3 regions of the Neorhizobium sp. BT27B genome follow, and region 2 is predicted to be linked to each of the others. Evidence: predicted binding sites of a transcription regulator. Region 2 holds the regulator's gene; each other region holds the start of a gene.
The links. Region 2 encodes LexA, which represses DNA repair genes until DNA is damaged. Its sites were predicted from a motif close to TGTTCNNNNTGTGTTCNG; they were not measured.
Positions count from the first base shown of each region.

Region 1: dinB (DNA polymerase IV) is a predicted target of LexA. The motif match lies at 8,313-8,330, and genes of this name have one in related genera.
Region 3: AAIH70_RS17920 (YifB family Mg chelatase-like AAA ATPase) is a predicted target of LexA. The motif match lies at 7,095-7,112, and genes of this name have one in related genera.

Region 1 covers NZ_JBCIYT010000019.1:44,452-55,107, reverse strand. Annotated here, with positions in the region: gene AAIH70_RS29370 (IS110 family transposase) at 1-86, shown strand, start outside; gene AAIH70_RS29365 (ribokinase) at 912-1,790, opposite strand; gene AAIH70_RS29360 (MurR/RpiR family transcriptional regulator) at 1,787-2,662, opposite strand; gene AAIH70_RS29355 (ABC transporter permease) at 2,659-3,633, opposite strand; gene AAIH70_RS29350 (sugar ABC transporter ATP-binding protein) at 3,626-5,164, opposite strand; gene AAIH70_RS29345 (sugar ABC transporter substrate-binding protein) at 5,223-6,284, opposite strand; gene AAIH70_RS29340 (sugar phosphate isomerase/epimerase family protein) at 6,337-7,326, opposite strand; partial or broken gene AAIH70_RS29335 (IS5/IS1182 family transposase) at 7,780-7,950, opposite strand; partial or broken gene AAIH70_RS29330 (SOS response-associated peptidase) at 8,012-8,239, shown strand; gene dinB (DNA polymerase IV) at 8,367-9,470, shown strand; gene AAIH70_RS29320 (3'-5' exonuclease) at 9,736-10,656, opposite strand, start outside.
Region 2 covers NZ_JBCIYT010000001.1:41,043-51,698, forward strand. Annotated here, with positions in the region: gene AAIH70_RS00195 (hypothetical protein) at 1-214, opposite strand, end outside; gene AAIH70_RS00200 (pyruvate dehydrogenase complex dihydrolipoamide acetyltransferase) at 360-1,700, opposite strand; gene AAIH70_RS00205 (pyruvate dehydrogenase complex E1 component subunit beta) at 1,715-3,121, opposite strand; gene pdhA (pyruvate dehydrogenase (acetyl-transferring) E1 component subunit alpha) at 3,141-4,199, opposite strand; gene AAIH70_RS00215 (FtsB family cell division protein) at 4,386-4,703, opposite strand; gene eno (phosphopyruvate hydratase) at 4,868-6,142, opposite strand; gene kdsA (3-deoxy-8-phosphooctulonate synthase) at 6,276-7,124, opposite strand; gene AAIH70_RS00230 (VOC family protein) at 7,127-8,005, opposite strand; gene lexA (transcriptional repressor LexA) at 8,178-8,897, shown strand; gene AAIH70_RS00240 (ComEC/Rec2 family competence protein) at 8,878-10,656, opposite strand, start outside.
Region 3 covers NZ_JBCIYT010000006.1:242,797-253,452, reverse strand. Annotated here, with positions in the region: gene AAIH70_RS17950 (peptide chain release factor 3) at 1-1,543, opposite strand, end outside; gene dut (dUTP diphosphatase) at 1,635-2,105, shown strand; gene AAIH70_RS17940 (GNAT family N-acetyltransferase) at 2,131-3,018, shown strand; gene AAIH70_RS17935 (cysteine hydrolase family protein) at 3,022-3,579, opposite strand; gene cysK (cysteine synthase A) at 3,761-4,726, shown strand; gene AAIH70_RS17925 (YdeI/OmpD-associated family protein) at 4,786-5,379, opposite strand; gene AAIH70_RS17920 (YifB family Mg chelatase-like AAA ATPase) at 5,471-7,006, opposite strand; gene gshB (glutathione synthase) at 7,241-8,194, opposite strand; gene AAIH70_RS17910 (cupin domain-containing protein) at 8,281-8,784, opposite strand; gene ugpC (sn-glycerol-3-phosphate ABC transporter ATP-binding protein UgpC) at 8,889-9,992, opposite strand; gene ugpE (sn-glycerol-3-phosphate ABC transporter permease UgpE) at 9,995-10,656, opposite strand, start outside.

The DNA of each region.
Region 1 (10,656 bases), on a different contig from region 2:
CGCTCGCGCGTAAACTGCTAGTAGCTCTTTGGAAGTATGTGAGCTCCGGCGTCGTCATCGAAGGTGCAATCATGAAAACCGCCTGAAAGACAAGCTGCGAAACACAGTTCTAATCCTCAGGGCCTGATCAGCCCTGACGGATCCAGGTGGACGGACCGGGAATCCCTTTGGCCTTCAAACGCCGATCTTGAGTTTGGTCCCGTTCTCCTGAGCCCGTGCCCGTCGAAAGCGGGATAATGGTGCAGCCGCGTGAGAGCGGCGACCGGATGTGAGGTTGTATAGGCCCGAGAAACGGGCCGGTAGTTGCAATGGGCTCAGACCGTGGATCCGCCTGCGAAGGAGAAATTCGATGCCACTCGAATGAACAATTGACAAAAATCCTGATGTGAAGGGATACGAACCGGCGACCCGTCATTTCTCATCTGCGGATTAATTTGGGTTCCACCGAACAGGACTTCCAAGGACACAACCCCGCCCCTTAGAGCAAATGCGATCCGAGAGACTACCCAATCGTTCATTGCAGTATGCAGATCATCAAGATCTGCCGCCTTGGGTATTGAAACTCCGGTCGGCAAAATCCTGCGGTGACGAGATAGGCGAGGGTTGGGGGAGGAGGCCTAAACGTCATCCAAATGGGCCACAACCATAGCCGCATTTCGCTGATCCGCTCTGATAGTTTCGCTCATGTCGTTTAGCAGCTGTGTAAGTCGGTCCAGCCCGACGCATTTTTAACTGACTTTCAAACATGCGCGATAACATTGCGTCCGCAGACCCGATATGACGTCCAATCGCATGCCGGCTCAATCTCCACCGGCAACGCCAGCATCAACGGCAAACCGCCTGGTCCGCACGTGAATGATGCCCCACGATGTTGACAGTCGCTCTCTATCTGTCTGTTGACCAGAGAAGTTTCAACGCAGCGAGCTCACAAGGATCGCAGCGGCCTGATTGGCCGCAGAAAGCGCTGCCTTCATACCCTCCCCTCGCAGCAATTGCGCCGCCAATACGCCGATAAACTCATCACCTGCGCCATGCGTGCTGACGAGCTTGATCTTGATCGCCGGGATCGTCGCCTCTTCGCCGTCGCGCGTCGCATAGGCAACGCCCGCACCGCCAGCCGTCACGACAGCCACCGGGAATGATTTTGCAAGAACGCGTGCTGCCGCAATCGCATCGTTGAGCGTATCGACCTCGGCACCACCGGCAAGCGCTTCCGCCTCGACGGCATTGACGACCAGAACGTCGATCAACCCTGCCAGTTCAGGCGAAAGAGCTCTCACCGGTGCGGCATTCAGAACAACCTTGCCCCCTGCCCTCTTCATCGCTGAAGCCGCAAGCACATTTGCCGGATCCGGCACTTCGTTTTGCAGGACGAGGATATTGCCCGCCTGAAACAGCGATGCCGCCTGCTGCACATCTGTTTGCCCGAGCTGAAGATTGCTGCCCGAGACGATAACTGCGCCATAATCGCCTTCGGCATCGAAAATTGCCACGCTCATGCCGGAAGCGGCGCCTTCGATCACCCTGACATGATCCAGTTCGACCGCGTTTGCGGCAAGATTGGCGGTCAGCGTGCCGCCAAAATCATCGTCACCCACGGCACCGATCATCGCAGACCGCACGCCGGCCTTCGCTGCAGACACCGCCTGGTTTCCACCCTTGCCGCCGCAGGCCGGGTTCCACGCCGAACCGGTCACCGTTTCGCCCTTTCGCGGGCGCGCCGGGCCTTTGACGATGATGTCGTAATGCAGGCTGCCGAAGACGACGACGGCGGGGGTGGATGCAGTCATAGGAATTTGTCTTTCCGTTTGGAGGCGACGGCCGCCATGGTCTTTTCGAGATGGTTTTCGGCGGCGGTGTAATCGCGCTGCGCAACAGCCACGAATACCGCGTCGAGAATATTGAGCTGGGCGATGCGGGCGGCCGCATTCTCGCCCATCAGCGGCGAACCCTGCGCTGTCGAACAGAGAACGACATCGGCATGCTGTGCCAGCGGAGATTCATTGTAATTGGTGATCGCAATCGTGCGGGCACCGTTGCGTCTGGCAGTCTGCATTGCCTCGATAACCGCCATCGTATTGCCGGAATGCGAGAACCCGACGGCAATATCGTCATTACCAAGCAAGGAGGCGGACATCAGCATCATGTGCGAATCGTCGTAGACGCTGGCGCGTACGCCGATCCTCAGAAATTTGTGGGCCGCGTCGCGGGCGATCTGCGCCGAACCGCCGACACCGTAGAAATCGCGCTGACGCGCACCATGGATCAGGTCGGCAGCACGATCGAACGCTTTGACATCCATGATCGACAGGGTTTCTTCCAGCGCCTGGATCGAAGTCCGGAACACTTTCTGTATGATTTCCTGCGACGTGTCCTCGATGGACAGTTCCTGGTGCATTTCCGCCGTCGGCAACCGGTTATACTGGGAAACCGCATTGCGGAATTCGCGATAGCCCGCGAATCCCAGTTTCTTGGTGATCTTCACGACCATGGCTTCCGAGACGCCGGCATCGGTTGCGATTTCCTTCAGCGACGTGTCGTCATTGAAGCTGCGCAGTGCAAAGACGGTCTCGACCACCCTTGCTTCCAGCGGCGTCAGCAGCGGCAGGCGCATGCGAATGCGCGGGCCGACTGCCTTCGGATCCATGTTGTCGGAATTCATCCCCGTCCCCTTGTCGCGCGATCAATCATCATTGCGACAAGAATTATAAGGCCGGTTGCGAGAAGTTGATAGAAAGCCTGAACGTTCATCAACGTCAAACCGTTGCGCATGGCACCCAGAATGATGGCGCCGAGGATGGTGCCGACGATCGATCCCTTGCCGCCCATCAGCGACGCACCACCGATGGCGGCAGCTGCAATCGCATCGAGTTCCCACAGATTGCCGAGGATAGGCTCTGCCGCACCGAGGCGACCGATCAGGATGAAGGATGCAAGCGCCGCCAGAACACCGGAGATCACATAGGCAGTGATCTTGGTGAGCGCGATAGGCACACCGGCCACATAGGAGGCTTCTTCATTGCCGCCGACGGCGAGCAGATATTCACCAATCGGCGTCTTCTTGAGCAGGACCCAGGCTCCGAAGGCTACAACCGCAACGATGATGACCGAGTTCGGAATGCCGGCAACATTGCCATTGAACAATGACCGGAAGCTCTGCGGCACACCGAGAACCGGATTGCCACCCGTATAGATCAACGCGATGGCGCGGTAAGTGCTGAGCGTTCCGAGCGTGACGATGAACGGCTGAAGGCCGACATAGGCGACCAGCACGCCGTTGACGAGACCGCAGAAGGCACCAATGCCGAGACCGGCAAGAAGCGCCACCGGCACGGGCACGCCCGTCACCAGAAGAGCAGCCGTCAGCACGGCGGAAATCGCAGCCGTCGGGCCGACCGAGAGGTCGATACCACCGGAAATGATGACCAGCGTCATGCCGAGCGCGATGCAGGCATTGATGCTCGACTGCTGCAGGATGTTGATGAGGTTGCGCTCGGACAGGAAGCCCGGCACCAGCGCCGCAAACACGGCCATGATGATGATCAGGCCGATGAGCGTACCGGCATCACGCAGCGAGAACGAGCTGAAAAGTTTCGAGGAACGCTTGGGCGTTTCGGCGGCGATATCAGACATGGGTGTGCTCCTGCGTCGAGGAATGGGTATTTGGCTCGGCATCGCCGACGGCGTGCGAGACGATGGCCTGTTCCGTCAGCTCGTGTCGTTCCAGCTGGGCGGCGATGCGGCCGTTGCGCATGACGATGACCCGGTCCGACAGCCGGATAACCTCGGGAAGTTCCGAGGAGACGACGATGACGGACTTGCCTTCGGCGGCGAGGTTTTCGATCAGATGATAGATTTCGGACTTGGCACCGACATCGATGCCGCGTGTCGGTTCGTCGAACAAGAGGATTTCAGATCCGGCGGCCAGCCAACGGGCGATGATCGCCTTCTGCTGGTTGCCACCGCTGAACAGCTTGATCGGACGATCGATCTGGAACGGCCGCAGGTTGACCCGCTTCAGCAATGTTTCGGCAGTATTGTTAACCGTCGAATGGCGAACGACGCCGACCTTTACGAATTTCCGCAAGGACGGCAGCGCCATGTTCAGCGACACCGGGCGCATGGGAATGATGCCCTCGCGCTTGCGCTCTTCCGGCAACAGACCGATCCCGGCAGAGATGGCGGAGCGCGGGTTTGTCAGCTTCAGCGCACGGCCGTCGATGCTGATCTCGCCGGATCCGATCTTGTCGACGCCGGCCAGAAGACGCAGAAGCTCGGTACGGCCGGAGCCGACCAGGCCGGCAATGCCGACGACTTCGCCGCGTCTTACTGTGAAGGAGACGTCGCGGACATGCGTGACCGCGGAGGAAAGGCCCCGCACTTCAACGCGAACGTCATCCTTCACAAACGAATTGTGTTCTTCCTGCATCAGCTCGCGGCCGACCATCATCGCGATCACGTCCGACTGTGCGGCGGTGCGCAGGTCAACCGTGCCGACCACGTTGCCGTCACGCATGACGGTGCCCTGGTGGCAGATGCGGAAAACCTCATCCATCTTGTGCGAGACATAGATGATCGCCACGCCGGAGGCCGCCATCTTCTCGATGATGACCGCGAGGCTCTCGAATTCGGCCGGCGTCAGGCTGGACGTCGGTTCGTCCATTGCGACGATCTTGGCGTTTTCCAGCAGGGCGCGGGCGATCTCGACGATCTGCCGCTGCGCCACCTTCAGGTTCTTGATCGGCGTCGAAGGGTCGATCGACGGGTCGATCATGGCAAGCGCTGCGGCCGCGCGCTTTTCCTGTTCGCGACGATTGACCAGCAAGCCGCCGGCAGTCTTCAACGGATGGCCGAGAAACATGTTCTGCGCGACAGTCAGATTGGGGATCTGCTGCAACTCCTGATGGATCATGGCGATGCCGGCGCGGCGGGCATCCTCGGGGCTCTTGAACGTGGCAAGCTTGCCATCGACGTAAAACTCGCCGCTGGTCTGGCGCGACACACCGGACAGAATGCGCAGCAGCGTCGATTTGCCGGCGCCGTTTTCGCCGAGAAGAGCGTGAACTTCACCGGGCTTTATGGAAAAGGTCGCGTCCGAAAGCGCCTTGACGCTTGGAAAGGTCTTGGTGATGCCCTCGAACTTGAGGCGAGCCGTTGTCGTCATCTCGGTGCTTTCATCAAAGGAGGGGAGCCGGCCTCGGGAGGACCGGCTCCTGTTGCGATTACTGCGCGGACGCAGCATCCTTCATCAGCACGGCGCGGACATCGACGCCGTCGCCCTTGTACTTGGCAAGGTTGTCCTTGGTGATCAGCGCCTGCGGCGTGGCGACGACACGTGCCACCTTCTGGCCTGCGACGAGACGAAGTGCCGTTTCCATCGCCACTTCACCAGTCAGGATCGGAAAACTGTCGACCGTACCGGTCAGTTCTCCGGCTTCGATCGACTTGTAGGCGTCGGAAATGCCATCCGTGCCGAACACGGCGACCTTGCCGAGCAGGCCCGCAGCCTTGACCGCCTCGATGACGCCGAGTGCCATGCCGTCATTGTTGCAATAGAAGCCGACGAGATCGGGGTTCTGCTGCAGAATGTTGGTGGCGGCATCGTAGGACTGCTGGCGATCCCAGTTACCCGGAACGCTGGCAACGACCTGGAACTTGGAGTTCTCGCCGATGGTGGACTTGAAGCCCGCCGTGCGCTGGACAGCGGCAAACACGCCGGCCTGGCCTTCGATGATGGCGACCTTGCCGCCTTCCGGACGGTTGTCGATGAACCATTTGGCAACACGCACACCGTTATCGCGCTGGACGTTGCCGACATAGTGCTCGGCCTGCGGCACGACGGCATCGTTGACGTTGACGACGGGGATGTTGGCTTCCTTGGCCTGCTCCATGACCGGCTGCAGGTTGGCATCGGTCTGCGGCGACACGAGAATGACGTTGAAGCCGGTGGTGACCATGCCTTCTGCAATCGTCAGCTGACCCAACTGATCGCCTTCGCTCTGCGCTGCCTGATAGGCAACGGTCGCGCCGGCCTTCTCACCGAACTTCTCGTAACCTTCGCCGAGCGAACGCCAGTATTCGTTGGTGAGCGTCTTGGAAACGCCACCGGCGCGCGTGCCTTCCGGAATTTTCGGAAACGCGCCGTACTTCGCTTCAAGCTGCGACCAGTCAACCCGGTCCTTTTCGGTATCCGAGTTGAGCGGTGCAAGCTCCTGCGCGAAGGCCGCGCTTGCCATCAGCGCCAGCGCCATGCCGGCAAACGCGGATTTCAGGTGTCTGTTCATAGTATCCTCCCAGGTGTGGTTGTTGGAATAGAAGATGTCTCTTGGAGCTCCCTCAAGCGACGTCGCCAAGCATTGCCTCCTGAATGATCGACTGCGCGGTGACGGCATCCTGACGGTCGATCGCGCTGCCGAGGCGGTTGTCGCCTTCGAGACGATCGACGACCTTGAGCATGCGCTTGACGGTCTGAATGTTGACTTCGCATTCATGAACCGGATCGAGGCCGGTCATGTCCGGGAAGGTGTCAAAATAGATCGCGCCATCGTAACCGTCGCGACGGATCTGGCGCAGCAGTTCGATGGTCTGGATCGAGTGCACCGCACCGACCATCAGGCCATCATCGCGCTTGGCATAACCGTCATTGAGGTGAACGCCGAGCAGACGGCTGTGGCGGGCGATCATGGCGGCGGCGAAAGCCGGCTGTTCGTCGGCATAAAGCACATGCGCGAAATCGAGCGTGACGCCGAGATTGGCACAGCCCGCTTCCTTGATGGCCAGAAGCGTGGTGGCGCAGTCCGGCATCAGACTGTAGGAGCGCGGCTCGTTGGGCTTGTATTCGATCGAGATCAGGCAGTCGGCGTCATGTTCGCAAACTTCACGAATTCCATCGATTTCGTGTTGCCACATGCGATCATAGTCAGCCTGGAAGGCATAATCGAAGCCGTCCTGACCGAGCCAGATGGTCATCAGGTTGGAACCGGCTTCGCGGGCTGCATCGATACCGGCCTTGGTCAGGTCGATCGCTTCACGGCGAACCGATTCGTCGGGATGGGTGAAGGCGCCGAGCTTGAAAGCCGGATTGGTGTAATAGCGCATGGCAAAACCGTTGATTGCCAGGCCCATATCTTCCAGCTTACGCTTCAGTTCTGCAGGCTTTTCACCGACGTGATCGGGATAATTGAGGTCCAGATCCGTCAAGCCATCGACCTTGGCGGCACGCGCCGCCATCTGCAGGACCGTCGGCTTGCCCTTCAGGTCCGGCCATTCGCCGGCAGGGTTCGAAGCGAAGGAGTTGAGGCGGGTGGCAAAACGGAGGTTCGACAATGTCTTCGGCCCTATCGAAAATGATCAGATGCCGCAACTTCACAAAATCATTCTCTCTTGTAAAGTAAAATAGTTATTGCAACGCACCATGGGCGAACAGGCCGCATCGCCCGGATACACCACTTGCCTTAAAATCAAGCAGTCTTCTGCGGCGTGGCGTGCCCACTCTCGGCTTTTTGCGGGTCATAGCTTGCCACTGTTTGTCTAAGTCACGAGAGCTATGCGTTGAGCTCATATTTTTGCGATATTGTCACTGAAAATTCCGCGCCTTAACCTTCAGCGTATCGATAGCCGAGATCGAGTTTCGCGCCTGGATGGCCGACGGCAAGCTGCGCCATGCGGCCTACAAAGGTTTGCGGGAGCGGCAGGACAATGCCGATGTTTCCAGCTCGACTAGCGGATCGCTGGCGATGCGCTAGATTTCCTCATCTGTCTGAGAGTCCGTCCGAGAATTCATGATGGTCGTGCGATGCGCCTTGTCAGCGTCATGATGGATGCAGCATAGAGAAATGCTTCGGCCGACTTTATCGTTGCCTCCGGGTCTTTCCACAGTCGTCGATTTCGGCTGATCCAGGCGAAGAAACGCTCGACGACCCAGCGCTTTGGATGAACGGCAAAGCCGACCCATCGGCCCGATCACTCAACTCAATTCTCGGACAGGCTCTGAGCGGAGGGATAGCCTGCAATGTGCGCTCTTTATCGGATGGAAGACAAGGACTGGGTCTCGAAGTGGGCCCAGGACGCCGAGAGCCTAATCAACCTCATGCCCGCCTACCAGATGAACCCCGATCAGATGGGGCCGATCGTTCGCAACACGGCCGACGGCAAAACGCAGCTGGTGCATGCGCGCTGGGGCCTTCCTTCCCCGATATTCGTGCAGAAGAAGGCCGCCGAGGCACGCGCGGGTAGCCTCCTGTAGCCGGGCAAGGGCATCCGACAGTTCGGTGCACTGAAGCAGCTGTTTGCGATCGGCGGGAACGGTGATATGTTCACTATCCGTTCCAACTATCGAGCCTCAACCTGGACCTTCCGGCAGCACCATGACAGACACGATCCCGGCAGAGACCTTCCGCAAAATCATCCATGTAGACATGGATGCGTTCTATGCGTCGGTCGAGCAGCGGGACAATCCGGAGCTGCGCGGCAGGCCGTTGGCCGTCGGCGGTGCTGCCGCCCGCGGCGTCGTGGCGGCCGCCAGCTATGAGGCCCGCAAATTCGGGGTCCATTCGGCTATGCCGTCGGTCACGGCGGCGCGTAAATGCCCGGATCTGATTTTTGTGAAGCCAAGGTTCGAAGTGTATCGTGCCGTTTCGCAGCAGATCCGCGAGATTTTTGCCGAATACACGCCTCTTATCGAGCCCTTGTCACTGGACGAGGCTTATCTCGACGTGACGGAAAACCTGAAGGGCATGCCGATCGCCACAGAGATCGCGCTGGAAATCCGCGCAAAGATCAAAGCGACGACCGGCCTCAACGCATCGGCCGGGATTTCCTATAACAAGTTCCTGGCCAAGATGGCGTCGGACCTCAACAAACCCAATGGCCAAGCCGTGATCACGCCGAAGAACGGCCCGGCTTTTGTCGGAGGCCTCGCCGTCAAGAAATTCCATGGTGTCGGGCCGGCCACCGCCGAGAAGATGCATCGGCTCGGTATCGAGACCGGCGCAGATCTCAAGGCGCAGTCTCTCACTTTCCTGACACAGAATTTCGGAAAGTCCGGTCCCTATTTCTACGGCATCGCCCGCGGCATCGATAATCGTCAGGTTCGGCCCGACCGCGTGCGAAAATCCGTTGGCGCCGAAGATACGTTCAGCCAAGATATCGACGATCTTGATCTGGCGACGAGCGAATTGAAGCCGTTGGCGGAGAAGGTCTGGAGCTATTGCGAGGGAAAAGGTTTCAGCGGCAAGACCGTCACCGTGAAGATCAAATATTCCGACTTCACCCAGGCGACGCGCAGCAAGACCACCGCCCTTCCCTTTGCCAACGGCAACGAGATTCTTGAAGCAGCAACAGGGCTTCTCGCGACCGTCTATCCGTTCAAGCTGTCGGTGCGGTTGCTTGGCGTGACCCTATCCTCGCTAACGAACGATCAGGGCGAAGATGGCGATGAGGATCAGTCGCAATTGGATTTCGGGATGTAGGTAGAAACGAAAAAGCCTGCGCAGGAGGAGTGCGCAGGCTTTTCGAAATCATTGGACACCGGCTGGGAGGAGGAGTGCCGCTGTCCATTCATGCTACCCTTGGGAGGAGGAGTGGGCCGCATGAAACCCGAAGCTCTGTGGGAGGAGGTACATCGCTTCGTTGGAGTTGTTATATACGATCCCTCACGCCGGGTCAGAGGCTGTGTCGCAGCCCAGCTATGCGCAATATGCAAATCCGAAAATTCATCTTCCTCATTTCGAACCGCTAGGCGCGGAAACGGTCAAAGGCGGTCAGATACTTGATGGGCGGATCTGCTTCCGGATATCGGTAGATTTCGGTGCGCAGATAGTGAAGCTCGTCGGCAAGATCGGGCTCGTCCACTTCGACCCACCATGATTTCGGCCGTCCTTCGCTTCCATCCGACCATCGGTATCCACGCGCCTTCAGGTGATCCTTCAGGTCGAATGGGCTGTTTTCGGCAAAGATGCGTACGCGTGATTTCAGACTGGCTCGGTAGAGTTCTGAAAACGCCGTCTCCGCGCCTTCGTTAGGTTTTCGATCCATAACCTCCAGCAAGGCGAAACAGTCATCGAGCGCTCTGTGGCCGTCATGGAAATAGCCGGCCTGACTGATGAGATATCCAAGCTTCGTTCCCTCGAAACCGCGCGCCGACCAGTCAATCTCCGCATTCGAGCAGGCCCAGGCCTTATCCGAGAATATCGGAGAAAACGCTTCACAGAACGGGCGGTCAAAGCTGGCATTGTGCGCGATCACGAGATCGGCGGGCGCGACAAGTTCGTTGACACGCTGCATATCAATCGCCTGACCGGTCACCATTTCGTCTGTGATGCCGGTCAGCTTGGTAATCTCGGGCGGGATGGATTTCTCGGGCTGCCGGAGACCACCATAGCTGCCCGTTATGTCGCCAACCGCACCGGCATGATCAAACGTGAAGGCGATCAGGCCTATCTCGATAATCTCTTCCTTGCGAGGGCTGAGCCCGGTTGTCTCGGTATCGAGGATGATGCCTCTCAATGGAAATTCGGGCCGGATTATTGCTGCGATCTCGCGTTGCTCAAGTTTTTGCAGAATGCGGAAGCGCCCGGTACCGGACAGATGTGCGACCATCTCCGCCTCGGTCATAGTCTTGCTTGTTGACTCTCGGACCGGTTGCCGGCGATCAGA
Region 2 (10,656 bases):
CCTTCATCAGCGCCTCAACCTGACTTTCAAGCTCGGCAATCCGATCCTCAAAGTCACCGGTAATGAATTTCGACATCATCGTGTCTGCGGTCAGAGCATTTCGAATGCTCTTTTGACCTGTATCGAGCTTATGCAATTGCTGCTTTATATCTGCGATATCGCTGCGAATTTCTCGCAGCATCGGCACGATCATGTCTGCAAGTTCATTCGCCATCGAATACGCTCCTTCGCGCTTTCTGACTGTCGCTCCATCTCCAAATATGGATATAGAACAGCCAAAAGTCACGATCGAGTTGTAAAGCGTCGGCGACACCCACCAGGCGAAACAGGCCGCGGCTTTCACCGCGGCCAAAACACCACTACACCAGCATCGACATCGGGTTTTCGATGTAGCGCTTGAACGCGGAAGCCAGTTCCGCGCCGAGTGCACCATCGATGACGCGGTGGTCGAAGGCAAAGGTTGCCGTCATCACCGTGCCGACCTTGATCTCGCCGTTCTTGACGACCGGCTTCTCGACGCCGGCGCCGATCGACACGATCGAAGCCTGCGGCAGGTTGACGATCGACGTGAAGTTGGAGACGCCGAACATGCCGAGGTTGGACACGGAGGTCGTGCCACCCTGGTACTCTTCCGGCTTCAGCTTCTTGTCGCGGGCGCGCTTGGCCATGTCCTTCACCTCGTTGGAGATGACCGACAGGGATTTTGTTTCCGCCTTGCGAACGATCGGCGTGATCAGGCCATCCGGGATCGACACCGCAACGCCAACGTCGGCGTGTTTGTGCAGAACACGAGCGGTCGAGGTCCACGAGGCATTTGCCATCGGAACATCGCGCAGTGCAAGCGCCATCGCCTTGATGATGAAGTCGTTGACGGAAAGCTTGAAGGCCGGGACCTCGCCCTTTTCCGTCTTCTTCACCGGCGCCGACTTGTTGATCTCGGCTCTGAGCGCCATCAGCGCGTCGAGCAGGCAATCCATCGAGATCGTGTAGGACGGAACCGTCTGGGTCGACTCGGTGAGGCGTGCGGCGATCGTCTTGCGCATGCCGTCATGCGGCAGCAGTTCGTAGGAACCTTCCGCAAACAGCTTCAGCACGTTGTCGTCCGAAGGACCCTTGGCAGCGGCAGGGGCCGAAGCCTGAGACGCAGTCGCCGGAGCGGCCTTCGCCGTACCACCGGCAGCAGCCTTCTCGATATCGGCCTTGACGACACGGCCATGCGGGCCGGTGCCGGTGACGGCAGACAGGTCGAGACCGGCTTCCTTGGCCAGGCGACGGGCAAGCGGCGACGAGAAGACGCGCTTGCCATCTGCAGCAACCGGTGCAGGTGTCGACGGTGCCGGAGCAGCATCGGTCACCGGCTTTTCGGCCTTCGGAGCGTCTGCAGCCTTTTCAGCCGGAGCAGCTTCTGCCGCAGGTGCGGACGAACCCGCACCTGCGGCAGCGGCCGCAACGTCTTCGCCTTCTTCAGCGATGATGGCGATCAGGGCGTTGACCTTGACCGCTTCGGTGCCGGCCGGGACAACGATCTTGGCGATCACGCCCTCGTCCACGGCTTCCACTTCCATCGTTGCCTTGTCGGTTTCGATCTCGGCGATCACATCGCCGGACTTGACCTTGTCGCCTTCCTTGACCAGCCACTTGGCGAGGTTACCCTCTTCCATGGTCGGAGAAAGGGCAGGCATGGTGATGTTGATAGGCATCGTATCACCCTTCCTTACTTGTAGCAGACGGTCTTCACCGCCTGAATGACTTCATCGACATTCGGCAAGGCCAGCTTTTCAAGGTTGGCAGCGTACGGCATCGGAACGTCCTTGCCGGCGATCGTCAGAACCGGCGCATCGAGATAATCGAAGGCCTGCTGCATGACGCGGGTGGCGATTTCCGTGCCGACCGAGTTCTGCGGGTAACCTTCCTCGACGGTGACGAGGCGACCCGTCTTCTTGACGGATTCGATGACGGTCGGAAGATCCATCGGGCGCAGCGTGCGCAGATCGATCAGTTCGACATCGATGCCTTCCTTTTCGAGTTCGGCAACAGCCTTGACCGCGTAGGTCATGCCGATACCGAAGGAAACGATGGTGACATCCTTGCCCTTGCGGTGGATGCGCGCCTTGCCGATCGGCAGAACAAAGTCATCCAGCTTCGGCACATCGAAATGCTGACCATAGAGGATTTCGTTCTCGAGGAAGACGACCGGGTTCGGATCACGGATGGCGGCCTTGAGCAGGCCCTTGGCGTCGGCAGCCGTATACGGCATGACGACCTTGAGGCCCGGGATCTGGCTGTACCATGCCGAATAGTCCTGGCTGTGCTGGGCGCCAACGCGGGCGGCAGCGCCGTTCGGACCACGGAACACGATCGGCGCACCCATCTGGCCGCCGGACATGTAGAGCGTCTTGGCAGCAGAGTTGATGATCTGGTCGATCGCCTGCATGGCGAAGTTGAAGGTCATGAACTCGACGATCGGCTTCAGGCCCGACATCGCAGCACCGACGCCGACGCCGGCAAAACCGTGCTCGGTGATCGGGGTGTCGATAACGCGGCGCGCGCCGAATTCCTGCAGCAGGCCCTGAGTGATCTTGTAGGCGCCCTGGTATTCGGCGACTTCTTCACCCATGACGAACACGTCGCCATCGCGACGCATTTCTTCGGCCATGGCATCGCGCAGTGCTTCACGCACCGTGGTGGAGACCATTTCCGTGCCGGCCGGAATGTCCGGATCAGCTGCAACCTCGATCTTCGGCTGCGCCGGAACCTTGGCGGCAGTCGGTGTTTCCTCGGAGGCTTCGCGAGCCTTGCCGGCAGCCGCATCAGAGGCAGCAGCCGGCGTTTCGGCATCGGCCTTCGGTGCTTCAGCCGAAACGGCATCGGCGCTCTCGCCATCGGCCAGAAGCACGGCGATCTTGGTGTTGACCTTGACGTTTTCGGTGCCGGCAGCGACCAGCAACTTGCCGATCACACCTTCATCGACGGCTTCCACTTCCATGGTTGCCTTGTCGGTTTCGATTTCAGCGATCACGTCGCCGGACTTGACGGTGTCACCTTCGTTCTTCAGCCACTTGGAGAGCGTGCCCTCCTCCATGGTCGGAGAAAGCGCGGGCATCAGGATATCGATTGGCATTATAGTTCCCTCCCCGCGATCACAGCAGAATGTCGGTGTAGAGCTCGGACGCATCCGGCTCGGGATCGTTCTGGGCGAAGTCGGCACTATCCGAGACGACGTCACGGATATCCTTGTCGATCACCTTCAGGTCTTCTTCGGTGGCCCAGCCGTTTTCGAGCACGCGCAGACGGACCTGTTCGATCGGATCCTGCTCGGAGCGCATCTTCTGCACTTCTTCCTTCGTGCGGTACTTGGCCGGGTCGGACATCGAGTGACCACGGTAACGATAGGTCAGCATTTCGAGAATGATCGGACCCTTGCCGGCGCGGCAATGGGCGAGCGCCTCTTCACCGGCAGCCTTGACGGCACGCACATCCATGCCATCCACCTGGATGCCGGGAATGCCGAAGCCGGAGCCGCGCAGCGAGTAGTTCGACTGCGCCGTTGCACGGGCGGTCGAGGTACCCATGGCGTAACGGTTGTTCTCGACGATATAGATGATCGGCAGTTTCCAGAGAGCAGCCATGTTGAAGCTCTCGTAGACCTGACCCTGGTTGGCAGCGCCGTCACCGAAATAGGCGACCGAAACAGAGTCATTGCCGCGATAGGAGTTCGCAAAAGCGAGACCGGTACCGAGCGAAACCTGCGCACCGACGATGCCGTGACCGCCGTAAAAATGCTTCTCTTTCGAGAACATGTGCATCGAGCCGCCCTTGCCGCGGGAATAACCACCCTGGCGTCCGGTCAACTCGGCCATGACGCCGCGCGCGGTCATGCCGGCTGCGAGCATGTGACCATGGTCACGATAGGCGGTGATAACCTGATCACCTTCCTTCTGGGCCATCTGCATGCCGACTACGACAGCTTCCTGGCCGATATAGAGGTGGCAGAAGCCGCCGATAAAGCCCATGCCGTAAAGCTGGCCGGCCTTTTCTTCAAAACGGCGGATGAGCAGCATTTCACGATAGGCGTGAAGCTCGTCTTCCTTGCCGAAATCCGGCGTGTTCTTGCCGGTAAATTCCTTGGAAACGTTCTTGGTTGCAGACTTTGCCGCGGATCTGCGGCCGGATGTAGACGCGGTTTTAGCAGGCGCCATCAATCCCTCCCTATGTACTGCGCTTATCGAAGTAGGGCCCGCCCAAGCCAATGTGGCGCGTCCCGGTTTCGAGGCGTAACATAGGGACAAAAGCACGCCCCAGCAATGCCATATTTGCATGGCTCACATGCTTGATAAACCTATGATTTATCAAGAAAAATCGAGATTAACTCAAATCAGGTTAAGTTAGCGACTGCCGTTAAAAATGACAATCTCGTCCGTGCGCGAGACATTCAGCTGGTAACGCGCCGTCTCGTCGAGCATATCCCGCTCCATGGAGCCATCACTGAGCAACGCGACCTGGCGCTCGAGCGCCTGACGTTTTTCAGTCAGCTTGGCAAGGTCGTCTGCGCGCAGCACGCGCTGGCGCTCGAATTCCTCCGTTGCGATCAACCCGAGATCACCATGGACGGAATGATAACCGAAATAGGAAAGAAAAGCGACGGTGATGGCCGGAAGGACAAATCGGCCCAGTTTTCTCTGTTTGTGATGTTTGGTCCACATGCTCGTTCCGAAATCCCGTCACGCAATAAACGAGTCGCAGGTTCGCAGAACTTGTTTAAGCAATCGTTGACCATATCGCCGACGCTGCAGATACGAAAAAGCCCGCGCCTTGCGGCACGGGCCTTGAAGTATGAAATCAGCCCTCAGCAGAGCCGACCGGCCTTTTAAGCCTTAAGGATCGAACGACCGGCATAAACAGCCTGCGGGCCGAGCATTTCCTCGATACGGATCAGCTGGTTGTACTTGGCAAGACGGTCGGAACGCGACAGCGAGCCGGTCTTGATCTGACCGCAGTTGGTGGCAACAGCGAGATCGGCGATCGTAGAGTCTTCGGTTTCGCCCGAGCGGTGCGACATGACGGCGGTGTAACGTGCCTTGTGAGCGGTCTCGACGGCGTCGAGCGTTTCCGTCAGCGAGCCGATCTGGTTGACCTTCACGAGGATCGAGTTGGCAGTGCCCATCTTGATACCGTCGCGCAGGCGAGCCGAGTTGGTGACGAACAGATCGTCGCCGACCAGCTGAACCTTGTCGCCGATCTTGTCGGTCAGGTATTTCCAGCCAGCCCAGTCGTCTTCAGCCATACCGTCCTCGATCGAGATGATCGGGTATTTTGCAGCCAGTTCGGCCAGATAGTCAGCCATGGCTTCCGGCTCGAGCGCGCGGCCTTCGCCTTCCATCTCGTATTTGCCGTTCTTGAAGAATTCGGTCGAAGCGCAATCGAGGCCGAGGAATACGTCGTCGCCCGGCTTGTAACCGGCCTTTTCGACCGACTTCATGATGAAGTCGAGGGCTTCCGGCGCGCTCTTCAGGCCCGGAGCGAAACCGCCTTCGTCACCAACGTTGGTGTTGTGGCCCTGTGCGCCCAGTTCATTCTTGAGGACGTGAAAAATTTCCGAACCGATGCGAACGGCTTCGGAAAGCGATTCCGCGCCGACCGGCATGATCATGAATTCCTGGAAATCGATCGGGTTGTCGGCATGCGCGCCGCCGTTGATGATGTTCATCATCGGAACCGGCAGGACGTGAGCGGCTGCACCACCGATGTAACGGTAAAGCGGCAGACCGGACGATTCGGCAGCAGCCTTGGCGACAGCGAGCGACACGCCGAGGATGGCGTTGGCACCGAGACGCGACTTGTTCGGCGTGCCGTCCAGCGCGATCATGGTCTTGTCGATGTGGATCTGGCTTTCGGCATCGAAACCGCCGATGGCATCGAAGATTTCCGTGTTGACGGCTTCAACGGCCTTCAGAACACCCTTGCCGCCATAACGCTTGCCGCCATCGCGAAGCTCGACGGCTTCGTGCGCGCCGGTCGAGGCGCCCGACGGAACGGCTGCACGGCCCATCGTGCCGTCTTCGAGATAGACGTCGACCTCAACGGTTGGGTTACCGCGGCTGTCGAGGATTTCGCGGGCAATGATATCGGTAATGGCAGTCAAGGGTCTCTCCTCAGGTTGACGGGCTTCAAGCGGTCACTGAAAATGGCTCACAATCAATGACACGGCAATTACAGTGCAGGCACTTTTGGTTCCTTGACGGTGATCAAAAGCGCAATTTGTCACACAGGCTTTATCACGCAGCCTTGGCAATGGCATCGAATGCCAAAAGCTTTTCCAGCAGCTTTGGCATGTCCTTCAAATGCACCATGTTCGGGCCATCCGATGGCGCATTGTCCGGATCCTCATGAGTCTCGATGAAGACGCCGGCGACACCGACAGCCACCGCTGCGCGCGCCAGAGTCTCAACGAACTCACGCTGACCGCCGCTCGAGCCACCCTGCCCGCCCGGCTGCTGTACCGAGTGGGTAGCGTCGAAGACGACCGGCGAACCAAGCGACGCCATGATCGGCAGCGAGCGCATGTCGGACACCAGCGTATTATAGCCGAACGAGGCGCCTCGCTCGCACAGCAGCACGTTGCCGTTGCCGCTTTCCGTGAATTTAGCCTGGACGTTCTTCATGTCCCAGGGCGCCAGAAACTGGCCCTTCTTGACGTTGATGGCGCGGCCGGTCTTGGCGGCAGCCACCAGAAGATCGGTCTGGCGCGACAGGAAGGCCGGAATCTGCAGGATATCCACCGTCTCGGCGACGACTGCGCACTGCTCTTCGGTGTGGATGTCGGTGAGAACCGGAAAACCGAACTCCTTCTTGAGATCGGCAAAGATCTCCATCGCGGTATCAAGCCCGATGCCGCGTTTGCCGGCGATCGAGGTGCGGTTCGCCTTGTCGAAGGAGGATTTGTACACCAGGCCGATGCCGAGCTTGCCGCAAAGCTCAGACAGAGTGCCGGCGATCATGAAGGCATGATCGCGGCTTTCCATCTGGCAGGGGCCGGCAATCAGGGAGAGTTTCTTGCTGTTGGAAAAAAGGACCTGCTTGGCCCCCTCGCCGACGGTTACTTCGGCCTTGGCGCTGACAGCCATGATCACTCCTCGAAAGCAAATACGGCACCCTGTCCGGGCGCCGGGGCAACCACGATGCGACTGCCCTTATCCATGAATGCGACGTCATTAGCAGCAAGCACCGCCCGTGTCACGGCAAGATCGGGAACACGGAATATCACCGCGGCACGGCCAAGACCGGTTCGCGACAATGACGCCGCATCGCCTGCGGAAGAAAACGTGTCGGCAAAGGTTTTGGCGTCAACGAGCCTTAAAACCGCATTGCTTGCGGCAAACCTGTGATCACCGAAATCGAATTTTTCAGCGCTTGCATCAAGCACGGTCCCAATCCGCTCGACGTCTTCCTGCGTATTCCCCGCCAGCAGAACAACCTGGGACAAAGCCGCGACACCATTTTCATGACGTTCCAGCGCCGATCGATCTGCCGGCAGGGGATCGAGCCGCTGGCATGTGAAGACGCCGAAAGAATCAGCGTCACTCCGCGCCGCAAAGGCCAGCCGAAAACGGGCCAGTTTTTCGGTCCCGTCCGGCAATTTGGCAAATCTCGAAAATTCCAGCATCTTGCCGGCAGAGACCCCGGCCTCGACAAACCGGGCATCATCCGCCTGCGCATCGTCGGTTGCCAGCGCCATGGCGGACAGTCCCTCCTCACCTGCAGGAGTGCGAAACTCACCATCCTGCCGGACAAACACGTTTCCATCGGCGAATGCCTGATCATAGGCAGCCTGATCCACTATGGAAAGCGGCTCGAGATAAGTACCGTCACCCATGAAAACACAGGCATTTCCCGTCCCGAAGGGATGGGCGGCATCTGCAGCCACGGTGAAGCCCAGTGCTTTCAATCGGCGGCGGGCGCCATCAAGCGACATGGTCGGCAGGACGAGATGATCGATCGTGAACATGGCAGCCCATTTCCAAGCGTTGATTGTCTTAGTGATCGATCTTTCCGGCTGCACGATCAAGACCAGCCGCAGCACTGTTCGTTCCGCGCAACTACCATTTTTCGCCACTTGCAGAACACACATGGAACATATAGTGTCCGTTCTGGATTTGTTTCACCTTTGAGGACCCGCCATGCTCACGCGCAAACAGCAGGAACTGCTTCTGTTCATTCACGAACGAATGAAGGAATCCGGCGTCCCTCCATCGTTCGACGAGATGAAGGATGCGCTGGATCTGGCATCCAAATCAGGCATCCATCGCCTGATCACTGCGCTTGAAGAACGCGGTTTCATCCGCCGTTTGCCGAACCGTGCCCGCGCACTGGAAGTCATCAAGCTGCCGGACGCCTACAATGCAAGCCTGCAGCCGCGCAAACCGTTTGCACCGAGCGTCATCGAAGGCAGCCTCGGCAAGACGCAGCCCGTGCGTCAGGTGACACCGCCGCCTGTTGCCAATGACAGTATGCCCGCAACAACCGTGCCGGTCATGGGCCGCATTGCGGCCGGCGTGCCGATCTCGGCGATCCAGAACACGACGCATGAAATTGCCGTGCCACCGGAAATGCTGGGCAGCGGTGAGCATTATGCACTGGAAGTGCGTGGTGATTCGATGATCGAGGCCGGCATTCTGGATGGCGATACGGTCATCATCCGCAACGGCAGCACGGCAATGCCGGGCGATATCATCGTGGCGCTGGTCGACGACGAGGAAGCGACGCTCAAGCGTTTCCGCCGCAAGGGCGCATCGATCGCGCTCGAAGCGGCCAACCCGGCCTATGAGACCCGCATTTTCCCGCAGGAACGCGTCAAGGTGCAGGGCAAGCTCGTCGGCCTCATTCGCCGTTACCACTGATACCTGCCTTGCCGCTCAAAAAGCGCAGCGGCTCCGGCAGTGTCGGATCAAAAAGATTGCGCCGCCAGTCATAGTCGCGGTGACGCGTCCAGGAGCGATCGGCGCCGACCATGGCGGCGGCGATCGACCATTGTTTGGGATCAGAATTTCCGTTGAAGCGGATTTCCAATGCTCCTGTTCTGCGTAACGCCTCGCCGTTGATCATCAATGCGCCCGAACGACAGCGATCAAAACGGGCACGTGCCGCAACAACCATTTGCGCGACATCGCAGGCAGGCCCGGCAAAGCGGGCATCTTCCACCACAGCGACCGCCGGGCCGCTGGTTGTTCTTGCGACACACCATGACCGGCCTGCGCAGACGAATGTATCCAATACACTTTCGCGCAGAGCCTTTTGCATCGCCTGCCGCGCTTGAAATACTTCTTCGGGCGTGAGGGGCGGTCGTCGTGATGTCGCTCGTTCTTTCGGTGCGTTGGCCTCTCGCAGTGCGGTGGCCTGCTGCTCTCCTCCCATGCTCGTCGAGACTGACCTCAATCCATCCGCAGTTTTTGGAACGGCCGCTCCATTCGGCAGCAGCACCGCAACCTCTGCCGATGTCGTTGTACCGTTTTTCGGCGATGGCGTGTCCAGCAATGTCGGCGCCGCAGGCTGGGGCAATGACAATGCGTGGCGCCACTGCGAATAAATGAAACCGGGCGGACGCGCGCGATTGGTCGCGACCTGCTTATTGCCCAGCAAGGCGGCAAGGCTTCCATCTTCGGAAACCAGAAAATCCGGCGGCGGATCATGCGCCACCCGCCATGACAGAAAGATGGCCAGTGCCAGAAGCGGCAAACCCAGCAGATGAAGGCGTGTGCGCAGCAAGGTCAGCATCAGAAAACCGGCTGTGGCGACGGGCAGAAACCACGACGGTTGGCGCCCGATGGCAACATCACCTCCCCAGGTCGCAACCATCTTGGCGACAACGATAACGCCCTCCAGCCCGACGCCCATCACCTTCAGGAAAAAGCCGTCGAGGCCAAATGGCATCAACAGCATACCGATCAGGCCGAAGGGCATGACGATGAAGGAGACCAACGGCATGGCGGCCAGGTTCGCCGCCAGTCCATAGGTCGATATCCGGTGAAAATGGTCGATGGAAAAGATAGCCGTCGACAGACCGCCGATCAGCGATGTGGCGAAAACCCCGCCGGCCAGATGCCCGATCGCCAGAACGGGCTTGAGTGCCGCGGGTCGCCATGGCGTTTCGCCGTCTTGCGCCGCCCCGCGCCTGCTCCATGCAGAATAACCTGCGACCAGCGCCACCGTTGCCGCAAAAGACATCTGAAAACTCGGCCCCAATATCTCCGAGGGTGAGACGACAAGAACGACAAGCGCCGCCAACGCCACATTGCGCAGGCTGATCGATGGGCGATCGAAAAACACGGCGGCCAGCATGATCGCCATCATGATGTAGGCGCGCTCTGCCGATACACCGAAGCCCGAAGTCAGGTAATAGCCGGTTGCCATCAACAGCGCCGCGGCCGCGGCCAGTTTCTTCACCGGAAAGGCCTGGGCAAATCCTGGCAGAAGCGCAAGCAGACTGCGCATGCCGATAAAAAAGATGCCCGCCGCCAGCGCCATGTTCAGACCGGATATGGCAACGATATGGGCAAGGCCCGACACGCGCAAAGCCTCGGTCGTTTCATCGGAAATCGCTCGCCGTTCGTCGGTGACGATGGCGGCGGCAAACGCGCCGGGATCACCGGGCACGGTTGC
Region 3 (10,656 bases), on a different contig from region 2:
CCATCTTGATGGCCGGGTAACGCTCCGATTCATAACGCAGCGAGAATGAATCCTGCGCCAGAAACACCGGATCGCCATCCAGATCGCGGGCGATATCGCCGCGTTTGACGGTGACGAACTTTTCCAATTCCACCTTGTCGTCACACGATACCCAGCGGCAGACGGAGAAGCGCGACATTTCGAACGAGACCGGCAGCGAATATTCGGCCGACAGGCGCTCCTTCAAGACATCGAGCTGCAGCGCGCCGACAACGCCGACGATGGCGGGCGAGCCATCTTCCGGCGAAAACAGCTGCACGACACCCTCTTCGGCCATCTGCTGCAGCGCTTCCTTGAGTTTCTTCGCCTTCATCGCATCTTCGAGACGCACGCGGCGCAAAATTTCCGGCGAGAAGTTCGGAACGCCCTGAAACACCAGCGCTTCGCCTTCGGTCAGCGTGTCACCGATGCGCAAGGTCCCGTGGTTCGGGATGCCGACGACATCACCGGCAAAGGCCGTATCTGCGATATGACGCTGCGAGGCGAAGAAGAACTGCGGCGCAGTGAGGCCGAGCTGTTTGCCGGTGCGCGCCAGACGCGCCTTCATGCCACGCTCCAGCTTGCCGGAGCAGATGCGGGCAAAGGCGATGCGGTCGCGGTGGTTGGGGTCCATGTTCGCCTGAATCTTGAAGACGAAGGCGGTCATCTTTTCCTCGGCGGCATGCACCGTGCGAATATCGGCCACCTGATCGCGCGGCGGAGGCGCAAAGTCGGCGAGCGCATTGATTAGGTCGCGCACACCGAAATTGCGCAAAGCCGAGCCAAAAAACACCGGTGTCATATGGCCTTCGAGAAAGGCCTGCCTGTCGAAAGGACGGCAAGCTTCCCTTGCCAGTTCCACTTCATCCACGAAAGCGGCGCGTTCGTTTTCCGGCAGACGGTCGGCCACGGCCTGCGGGCCGTTGACGGCCACAGCCTCTTCGCTATCCGGACCGCGCACCTTGTTTGTCGCCAGCTGATAAGACCCGCAAAAACTTTTGGAACGGCCGATCGGCCAGGTGATCGGAGCGGTGTCGAGCGCCAGCTTTTCCTCGACTTCATCGAGAATTTCGAAAATGTCGCGGCTTTCGCGGTCCATCTTGTTGATGAAGGTGATGATCGGAATGTCGCGCATACGGCAGACTTCGAACAGCTTTAGCGTCCGCGGCTCGATACCTTTGGCGGCATCGATGACCATGATCGCCGCATCCACCGCCGTCAGCGTGCGATAAGTATCGTCGGCAAAGTCTTCGTGACCGGGCGTATCGAGGATGTTGAAGACCTTGTCGGCATATTCGAAGGTCATCACCGAGGTGACGACCGAGATGCCGCGTTCGCGCTCGATCTTCATCCAGTCGGAGCGCGTCTGGATGCGATCCTTCTTGGCCTTGACCTCACCGGCAAGCTGAATGGCACCGCCGAACAGCAGCAGCTTTTCGGTGAGCGTGGTCTTGCCGGCGTCCGGGTGGGCGATGATCGCAAAAGTGCGGCGGCGGGAAACCGCCTCTGCCAGTGTTTCGGCCATTTTTTGGAATCCTGTGAATTGCCGCGGGTTCTAGCGGCTAAAGCATCTCATTGCAATTGACCTGCGGGTCGGCACGGCAAAGTAATGCCTTATGAACGTTCACGCCCCCTCCTCGCCCAAACTCAACCTTATCCGCCTGCCGAACGGCGACGGACTGGACCTGCCTTCCTATGAAACAGCCGGTGCTGCCGGCATGGACCTGCGCGCCGCCGTGGCCGATGGCGATGCCATGACGCTCGCGCCCGGCAAACGCACGCTTGTGCCAACCGGCTTCATTTTCGAAATCCCGCAGGGTTTCGAGGCCCAGATCCGCCCGCGTTCAGGCCTTGCCTTCAAGAACGGCATCACCTGCCTCAACACACCCGGCACGATCGACAGCGATTACCGCGGTGAAGTGAAGGTGCTGCTGGTGAACCTCGGCGAAGAGGACTTTGTCATCACCCGCGGCATGCGCATCGCCCAGATGGTGGTGGCGCCGGTGACGCAGGTGCGTATCGCCGAGATTTCCGAAACATCCGAGACGGGACGCGGCGCTGGCGGGTTTGGCTCGACCGGCGTCTAAGCCGAGCAACAAGGAAACGGACGCTTTGCAGCCCAAAGGCCTGACATTCCGGCAGGGCGATCTCAGCCATCCTCCCTCCTGGGCGGCCATCTCAAAGCTGCTTGCCGACATTTTCGATTTCGATGTTACGGCGCTGGACCGCATGGGCGGCCCGGACCCCAGCAGCATGGCATTCAGCTGGTTCGGCAAGGATAGCTGGCTTGCAGCAAATCTGACCGCTTTTGCTCTGCCAATGGCAATCGATGGCCGGGCGGTACGTGCAGCGGGACTGCAATCCGGGGCGGTGCGGCCGGAGTTTCGTGGGCTCGGACTGTTTCGCGATTTGATAGAAAAAGCTTTGACATGGTACGATGATCAAGGCTTCGAAGCCGTCCTGCTCTATACCGACAAGCCAGGGCTTTATGAGAAGCACGGATTTGTGGTGTTGCCGCAAAGTCGTTTTCTGGCCGAAACCTGCGTGGCCGGCAGCGCCATTCCACCGCCGCGGCGGATGGATTTCGGCGACCCCGACGATCTTGCGCTGATCAAAAAAATGCTGGCGAGGCGAAAACCGGTTTCCGACCGATTTGCGGTAGCAAGGCAAAGCGAGATGTTCCTGCTCAACACCTGGCTTTCAGACGACGTGCGCCTCGACTACCTTCAAACGCTGGATGCCATCATTGCCTGGCGGCAGGGTGAAGGCGACATGGTCGAGCTTCTCGATATCGTTGCAACAACGATACCGACGCTTGGCGACATCCAGGCCGGGCTCAACCTCACAACGGGCCGTATCGCCGTCGATTTCGTGCCAGACCTGCTTGCCTGCAATGCTACGGCGGCAATGGATGACGACCCTCTGGTGCTGATGATGCGCGGACCGGCGCATCTGCGACCCGCAGGGCCGATCCGGCTGCCGGAACTGGCACATTTCTGACTTTCAGAAACGGATTTCGGATGCCGCACGCACTGTGACGGCATGGTCACCCGCATCGAAATCGTCCAGCACCATATTGTGGTGGGCAATGACATCCTCGAAGCACAGGCGGCCCATATCCGCCGTCATGTGGCCATCGGCCAACAGCGTCACGTCATAACCCATGGAGACGGCGCGGCGCACGGTGGTATCGACGCAGAACTGCGTCATGCAGCCGCCAACGACCAGCCTAGTGATGCCGCGCTCGCGCAGGCGCTCGTCGAGATCGGTTTCGAAAAAGCTGTCGCAGGCGCGTTTTCGAACGATCACATCACCGTCGCCGGCAGCAATTTCCGGCCGTAACTCCCAACCCTGTGATCCTTCCGCCAGCCTATGCTTTTCGCTGCCGTCATGCTGCACGAGAACGACCGGGATGTCGGCGACATGCGCCGCCTGCTTGAGTTTGCCAAGACGCGCGCAAAGCGCATCCAGTGCATCATCGATTGCCGGCTGGCGATCCGGCGTGCCGAGCCCTGACAGGATGGCGTTTTGAACATCGATAATCACGAGGGCTGTGGTCACTGGCAACTCCGGTGGTCAAGCTGTTGTTTGTCAATGTGCTTTGCTGCGGCGAAAGGTTTAATCCAGAACAACGCAAAAACAGAGTTTTTTTCTCCGCCAACCCATGGCGACCGACAGACTGTTCTCGCATAGGCCTTCAAGAAATCCTATTTTGCCTTCATACGCCTGAACGGAGAAAACAATGTCCGACAAGAAGCCCGGCCGCGGCCGCATCTATTCCTCCATTACAGAGACGATCGGCGATACGCCGCTGGTGCGGCTCGACAAGCTGGCACGCGAAAAGGGCGTCAAAGCCAATATTCTGGGCAAGCTGGAATTTTTCAACCCGATCGCTTCCGTGAAGGACCGTATCGGCGTTGCCATGCTGGAAGCGGCCGAAGCCGCTGGCCGCATCGCGCCCGGCAAGACGACGCTGATCGAGCCGACATCGGGCAATACCGGCATTGCGCTCGCCTTTGCCGCCGCCGCCAAGGGTTACCGGCTGATCCTCACCATGCCGGAAACGATGTCGATCGAGCGCCGCAAGATGCTGGCGCTTCTGGGCGCCGAACTGGTGCTGACCGAAGGCGCCAAGGGCATGAAGGGCGCCATCGCCAAGGCCGAGGAGCTGGCGGCCTCCACGCCGGATGCCGTCATTCCCCAACAATTCGAAAACCCGGCCAACCCGGAAATCCACCGCAAGACGACGGCGGAAGAGATCTGGAACGACACCGAGGGCAAGGTCGACATCTTTGTTGCCGGCATCGGCACCGGCGGCACGATTACCGGCGTCGGCCAGGTGCTGAAGGCACGCAATCCGAACGTCAAGGTGATCGCTGTCGAGCCGAAGGAATCGCCGGTGCTTTCCGGCGGCGAACCCGGCCCGCACAAGATCCAGGGCATCGGCGCCGGTTTTGCCCCGAAAATTCTCGATACGGAAATCTATGACGAGATCATCACCGTTGCCAGCGCCGACGCTCTGGAAACCGCCCGCCATGTGGCGCGGCTGGAAGGCGTGCCAGTCGGCATTTCTTCCGGTGCCGCGCTGAAGGCAGCCATCGAGATAGGCAGCCGGCCGGAAAATGCCGGCAAAAACATCGTGGTGATCATCCCTTCCTTCGCAGAGCGTTATCTTTCCACCGCGCTGTTCGAAGGGCTTGGCGGCTAAGCTCGCCACACAAGAGACAAAGCGGGGCGCGGTGAAAATCGCGTCCCCATCGCTACCTTTCAGTCGTTGAGGCCTTTGGCCTCCAGAATGCGTGGCACGCATTTTTCGATCCTTGCCTCGCGCGTTTTCACCTGTTTGGGCGCTGCGAAATAAAGAAGGTAGGCGCGCTGCCGACCGGGCGTCAGTGCCTCGAAGGCGGATTTCAGTGCGGCTTCCGCGTTCAGCCTGTCCTGAAACTCTTGCGGAACCGGAAATTCCTCGGTCTTGCGGTATTCGACCTTCAGCCCGGCTTTTTCGATCGCAACCGCATCCAGAACATAAGCAGCCAGAACGTCCTTCATCCGCTCGATCTCGGCCGCATCGGTGAACCGTATCTGTCGCGCACCCTGCACGTTTTCCGTCTGGCGAATGAGGATGCCATCCGGGTCCTTCATCAAGGCCCCCTTGAAGAACAGCAGGGCACAATATTCCTTGAAACCGTGGATGATGATCGCATTGGCATTATCGACCGTGTAGCAGGGTTCTCCCCATTTCAGCTCCTCCGTCAGCCCGCAGGCCAGCACGATCGCACGCAGTGCCTGCGATTCCGCCCGCCAGTTCTTTTGCCGGTCGAAATAGGCGTCCACTTTCGGGTTTGTCTTCGCATCATCCATCGCGACCTCCCATGGCGATCCGTGCCGTGCCGTCTCTCATCCCAGGACGGTCAAGCATATCCGCCTCTTCGAAAGAGAGGAATACGGATGTTCAGGCAGGCGCCATCGCCGTTCTCTCCCCGGCCATCCGGTAGGAAATAGCCTCGGCCAGATGGATACGGCCGACCATATCCTTGTCATCCAGATCGGCCAGGGTGCGGGCAACCTTCAGCACCCGATGGTAACCGCGCGCGGAAAATCTCAGTTTCTCCGCCGCATCCCGCAGCAATTGCAGTCCGCTTGCATCCGGCGCGGCAAAGGCCTCGATCATCGACGTGGAGCAACGAGCATTGGTGGTGATGCCGCGCTGCCCGGCCGCCTCGAAACGCTCCTGCTGACGCGCACGGGCGCGGGCAACACGGCGAGCGACATCGGCACTGGTTTCAGAGGCAGCCGGGCGGATCAGATCAACCGCCGAGACGGCAGGCACCTCGATGCGGATATCGATCCGATCCATCAGCGGGCCGGAAATGCGCGCCTGATAGTCGGCCGCACAGCGTGGACCGCGAGCGCAGGTATGGCCGGGTTCGCCCGCCATGCCGCAGCGGCACGGGTTCATGGCGGCAACAAGCTGGATGCCGGCCGGATAGGAGACGCGGTGATTGGCCCGGGCGATCACACATTCGGCAGTTTCCAGCGGCTGGCGCAGCGCATCCAGAACCTGCGGCGAAAATTCGGGAAACTCGTCGAGAAAAAGCACGCCATGATGAGCAAGCGACGCCTCCCCCGGTTTGGCACGCAGGCCACCACCGACCAAAGCCGCCATGGTGGCGGAGTGATGCGGCGCACGATATGGCCGGCGATCCGACAGTTTGCCGCCGGACAACTGGCCGGCGATCGAATGGATCATCGATACTTCCAGCAGTTCCGGCGCCGTCAACGGTGGCAGGATGGACGGAAGACGCGCGGCCAGCATGGATTTTCCCGAACCGGGTGGCCCGATCATCAGCAAGTTATGGCCACCGGCCGCTGCCACTTCCAGTGCCCGTTTGGCGCTTTCCTGGCCCTTGATATCGGCGAGGTCCGGCAGGTCACCCACCGGCGCGCGGATGGCCGGCTGCGGCCGCGACAGAACCTGCGTACCGCGAAAATGGTTGGCGAGCGCGATCAGGCTGCGGGGCGCCAGAATATCGAGATCATTGCCGGCCCACGCGGCTTCGGTACCACTATCTGCCGGGCAGATTAGCCCCTTGCCCAGACCGCTGGCACCGATTGCAGCCGGCAAGGCTCCGGCAACAGGCGCCAGCGTGCCATCGAGATTGAGTTCTCCGAGGACGACATAACCGGCAAGCGCATCGGCGGGAATGGCGCCGAGCACCGCCATCAGCCCGAGCGCGATCGGCAGGTCGAAATGCGAGCCTTCCTTGGGCAGGTCGGCCGGCGCCAGATTGATGGTGATCTTCTTGGCCGGTAGAGCAAGGCCCGAAGCGTGCAATGCTGCCTGCACCCGCTCGCGGCTTTCGGCCACCGCCTTGTCCGGCAGGCCGACGATATGCATGTTTATCTTGCCCGGCCCGATCATGACCTGCACATCGACCGGAACGCCCTCTATGCCCTGGAATGCAACCGTACTGACACGCGCCACCATTGCCACCGCCCCCAACCTGCAGATGCGGGGCAAATACACGCCATGCGCCACCCCGGATTGCAATCAAGCACAGAAACGCACGCCAAACAAGAACGATTGCAGAACAAATTCGCGCATAACGTTCATTTCAGTTGAGGCCGGTTGCAATCGGAGAACAAAGGCTAAAAGGGACGGGAACGAACGAGCACGGCCCGCTGGTCAAGAGCGGGCCGTCCATCAGCTTTGGTGATGTGTTCAGGCGTTGCGCTTGGCTTCGATCGCGTCCCAGAGCAGGCTGGCGACATCGGCACCGCCGAATTTCTTGACTTCGCGAATGCCGGTCGGCGAGGTGACGTTGATCTCCGTCATGTAATCGCCGATGACGTCGATGCCGACGAACAGGAAACCGCGCTCGCGCAAGGCGGGGCCGATGCGGGCGCAGATTTCCCGTTCCCGCGCCGTCAGTTCGGTCGGTTCGGCGCGACCGCCGACATGCATGTTGGAACGGCTGTCGGTTTCGGCCGGCACGCGGTTGATGGCACCCACGGGCTCGCCATCGACCAGCAGGATGCGCTTGTCGCCTTTGCGCACCTCTTTCAGGTAGCCTTGGGCAATATAGGGCTCGCCGCGATAAAGCTGTCCGAACATTTCCAGAAGCGAGGTGAAGTTGCGGTCGTCGCGGGCCGAGTGGAACACGCCGGCGCCGCCATTGCCGTAAAGCGGCTTGAGGATGATATCGCCGAGTTCCTGACGGAAAGCGGCAATTTCAGCAGGATCGCGCGAGATCAGCGTCGGCGGCATCAGGTCCGCGAATTCGGTGACAAAGATCTTTTCCGGTGAGTTGCGCACCCAGGCCGGATCATTGACGACCAGCGTTTTGGGATGAATGCGCTCGAGAAGATGCGTCGAGGTGATGTAGCCCATGTCGAAGGGCGGATCCTGACGCAGGTGGACGACGTCGATGGTGGAGAGGTCGACACGTTCCTTTTCGCCAAGCGTATAGTGATCGCCTTTGACGTCGCGCAGTTCCATGGGCTCGAGACCGGCAAATATCCTGCCGTCACGCATGGTCAGCCGGTCGGGCGTGTAATGAAAGACCTGGTAGCCGCGGGTCTGCGCTTCCAACGCCATGGCAAAGGTTGAATCTCCGGCAATATTAATGCCGGAAACATGATCCATCTGGAACGCGACTGTCTTGATCTTCGCCATAAGCCACCCTTTGAAAATGCCCGCCTGATGTAGGACGGCGGGCGCTCAATGGCAACTGCTTCGGCAGGCTTATCGTTACTGCCTTTTCAGGCTGCGAGACCACCCTTGCGCTTGGGGCCGAACTTCGCCCAGGCGCGAAACGCATAAGACAGCGGCATGGGCAGCGGCTTGCGGATGAAGGCGATCTTCTTGACGTAGTTGTCGATATGCCAGGTGGCCCAGGTGCCGCCGCGGAAATAACCGACATCGCCGGCGCGCAGCGTGCGTTCGCTGCCGTCCTCTGCGGTCACATGTACTTCACCTTCAAGGATGACGACCGTTTCGTCCCAGCCGAAAAACCAGCGGAAGCTGCCGGCCGTGCAATCCCACACACCCGTGGAGGCGAACTTGTCGGCAGCCTCGGAGTGGGCGGCAAAACGCGCCTGCGGATCACCTGACAGAACCCAGGTCGGTTCGATAGGATGAGACTTCATCTCGGCAGCCGTGGAACAACCGCCGATAAATGGTGAAAGCTGGTTGGCAAAAGGCGTCTGAGCCCTGTTGCGAATGCCGACGGCCGCGATTGCAAGCCCGAGATAATGCAAGGCCATATCGATCCCCTTGTCCTAACCGCAGAGAACGATATCCAGAAAGGGTAATGCAACGGTTGCAACAATCGTTAAAATTGCAGCAACCGCGCGTTTTTTGTTTCGATTTAGCCGACCGGCACCGGGCTCGGCACATCGATTGCGGCTGCAGTGCGATCGGCAGTCGTGATCCGCTTGCCATCTTCGGCTGCAAAGAAATGCAGTCGTGCCGGATCGATGCCGATGCGCATGGTTGCAGGGATTTCGCTTTCGCCGGCAAGCGCGATGGTTATCGACTGATCACCGACGAGACCGTGCACGAGACGCTGCGAGCCCAGTTCCTCGACATAATCGACGGCGAACTGCATGCCTTCATCGCCCGAAACGACATGCAGGTCTTCGGCGCGCAGACCGACCGTGACGGGACCCGAGGTTGGCATGTAGCCATTTAACGAAAGGACCGCAGAGCCAATCGTCAGCTTGTCGCCCTGGCACTCGGCCTTCACCAGGTTCATGGCCGGCGAGCCGATGAAGCTGGCAACGAAGGTGGATGCCGGTGTGTGGTAGACTTCCAGCGGCGAGCCGACCTGTTCGATCTTGCCGCCATTGAGGACAACGAGGCGGTCGGCAAGCGTCATCGCTTCCAGCTGATCGTGGGTGACGTAGATCGAGGTCGTGCCAAGGCGACGCTGCAGGCGCTTGATCTCGCCGCGCATGGAAACACGCAGTTTGGCATCGAGGTTGGAAAGCGGCTCGTCGAACAGGAAGACCGAAGGCTTGCGCACGATGGCACGCCCCATGGCCACACGCTGGCGCTGGCCACCGGACAGTGCACGCGGCTTGCGATCGAGATACTGGGTGATTTCCAGCATGCGGGCGGCTTCAGCAACACGCGTATCGATCTCTGCCTTCGGCGTCTTGCGGTTTTTCAGACCGTATTCCAGGTTCTGGCGCACGGTCATATGCGGATAGAGCGCATAATTCTGGAACACCATGGCGATGTCGCGATCGGCCGGCTCGACCTGATTGACGACACGCGGGCCGATCTTGACGTTGCCCTCTGAGATGGTTTCGAGGCCGGCAAGCATGCGCAGAAGCGTGGACTTGCCGCAGCCGGATGGGCCAACCAGAACGATGAATTCGCCATCCTGGATGGTCAGATTGATGTCGGTGACGGCGCGTACATCGCCCGTATAAACCTTGCCGACGCTTTCGATATCGATCGAAGCCATGATCATTTCTCCGTTTCAACCAGGCCTTTGACGAAAAGGCGCTGCATGAAGATGATGACGAGAACCGGCGGCAGGCCCGCCAGGATGACGCCCGTCATCACGAGGTTCCATTGATTGTCGCCGTCGAGCACGTTGGCGAGACGCTTGATGCCCATGACGACGGTGTAATAGTGCGGCTCCGTGGTGATCAGCATCGGCCAGAGATACTGGTTCCATCCGTAGATGAACATGATGATGAAGAGAGCGGCGATATTGGTGCGCGACAGCGGAAGCAGGATGTCGCGGAAAAATTTCATCGGGCCGGCACCATCGACGCGGGCGGCTTCCATCAATTCTTCCGGCACAGTCAGAAAGAACTGGCGGAACAGGAAGGTTGCGGTGGCCGAGGCAATGACCGGAATGACGAGGCCGGAATAGGAATTCAGCATGCCCAGATCGGCGACCACCTTGTAGGTCGGCAGGATGCGTACCTCGATCGGCAGCATCAGCGTCATGAAGATCACCCAGAAGGCGACCGTTCTCAGCGGAAAGCGGAAATAGACGATGGCGAAGGCCGACAGGATGGAGATGGAAATCTTGCCGAAGGCGATCAGCAGCGCCATCCACAGGCTGTTGAGCAGCATCAGCGTAAACGGCGGCGCACCGGCCGTCGATTCACCGGAAC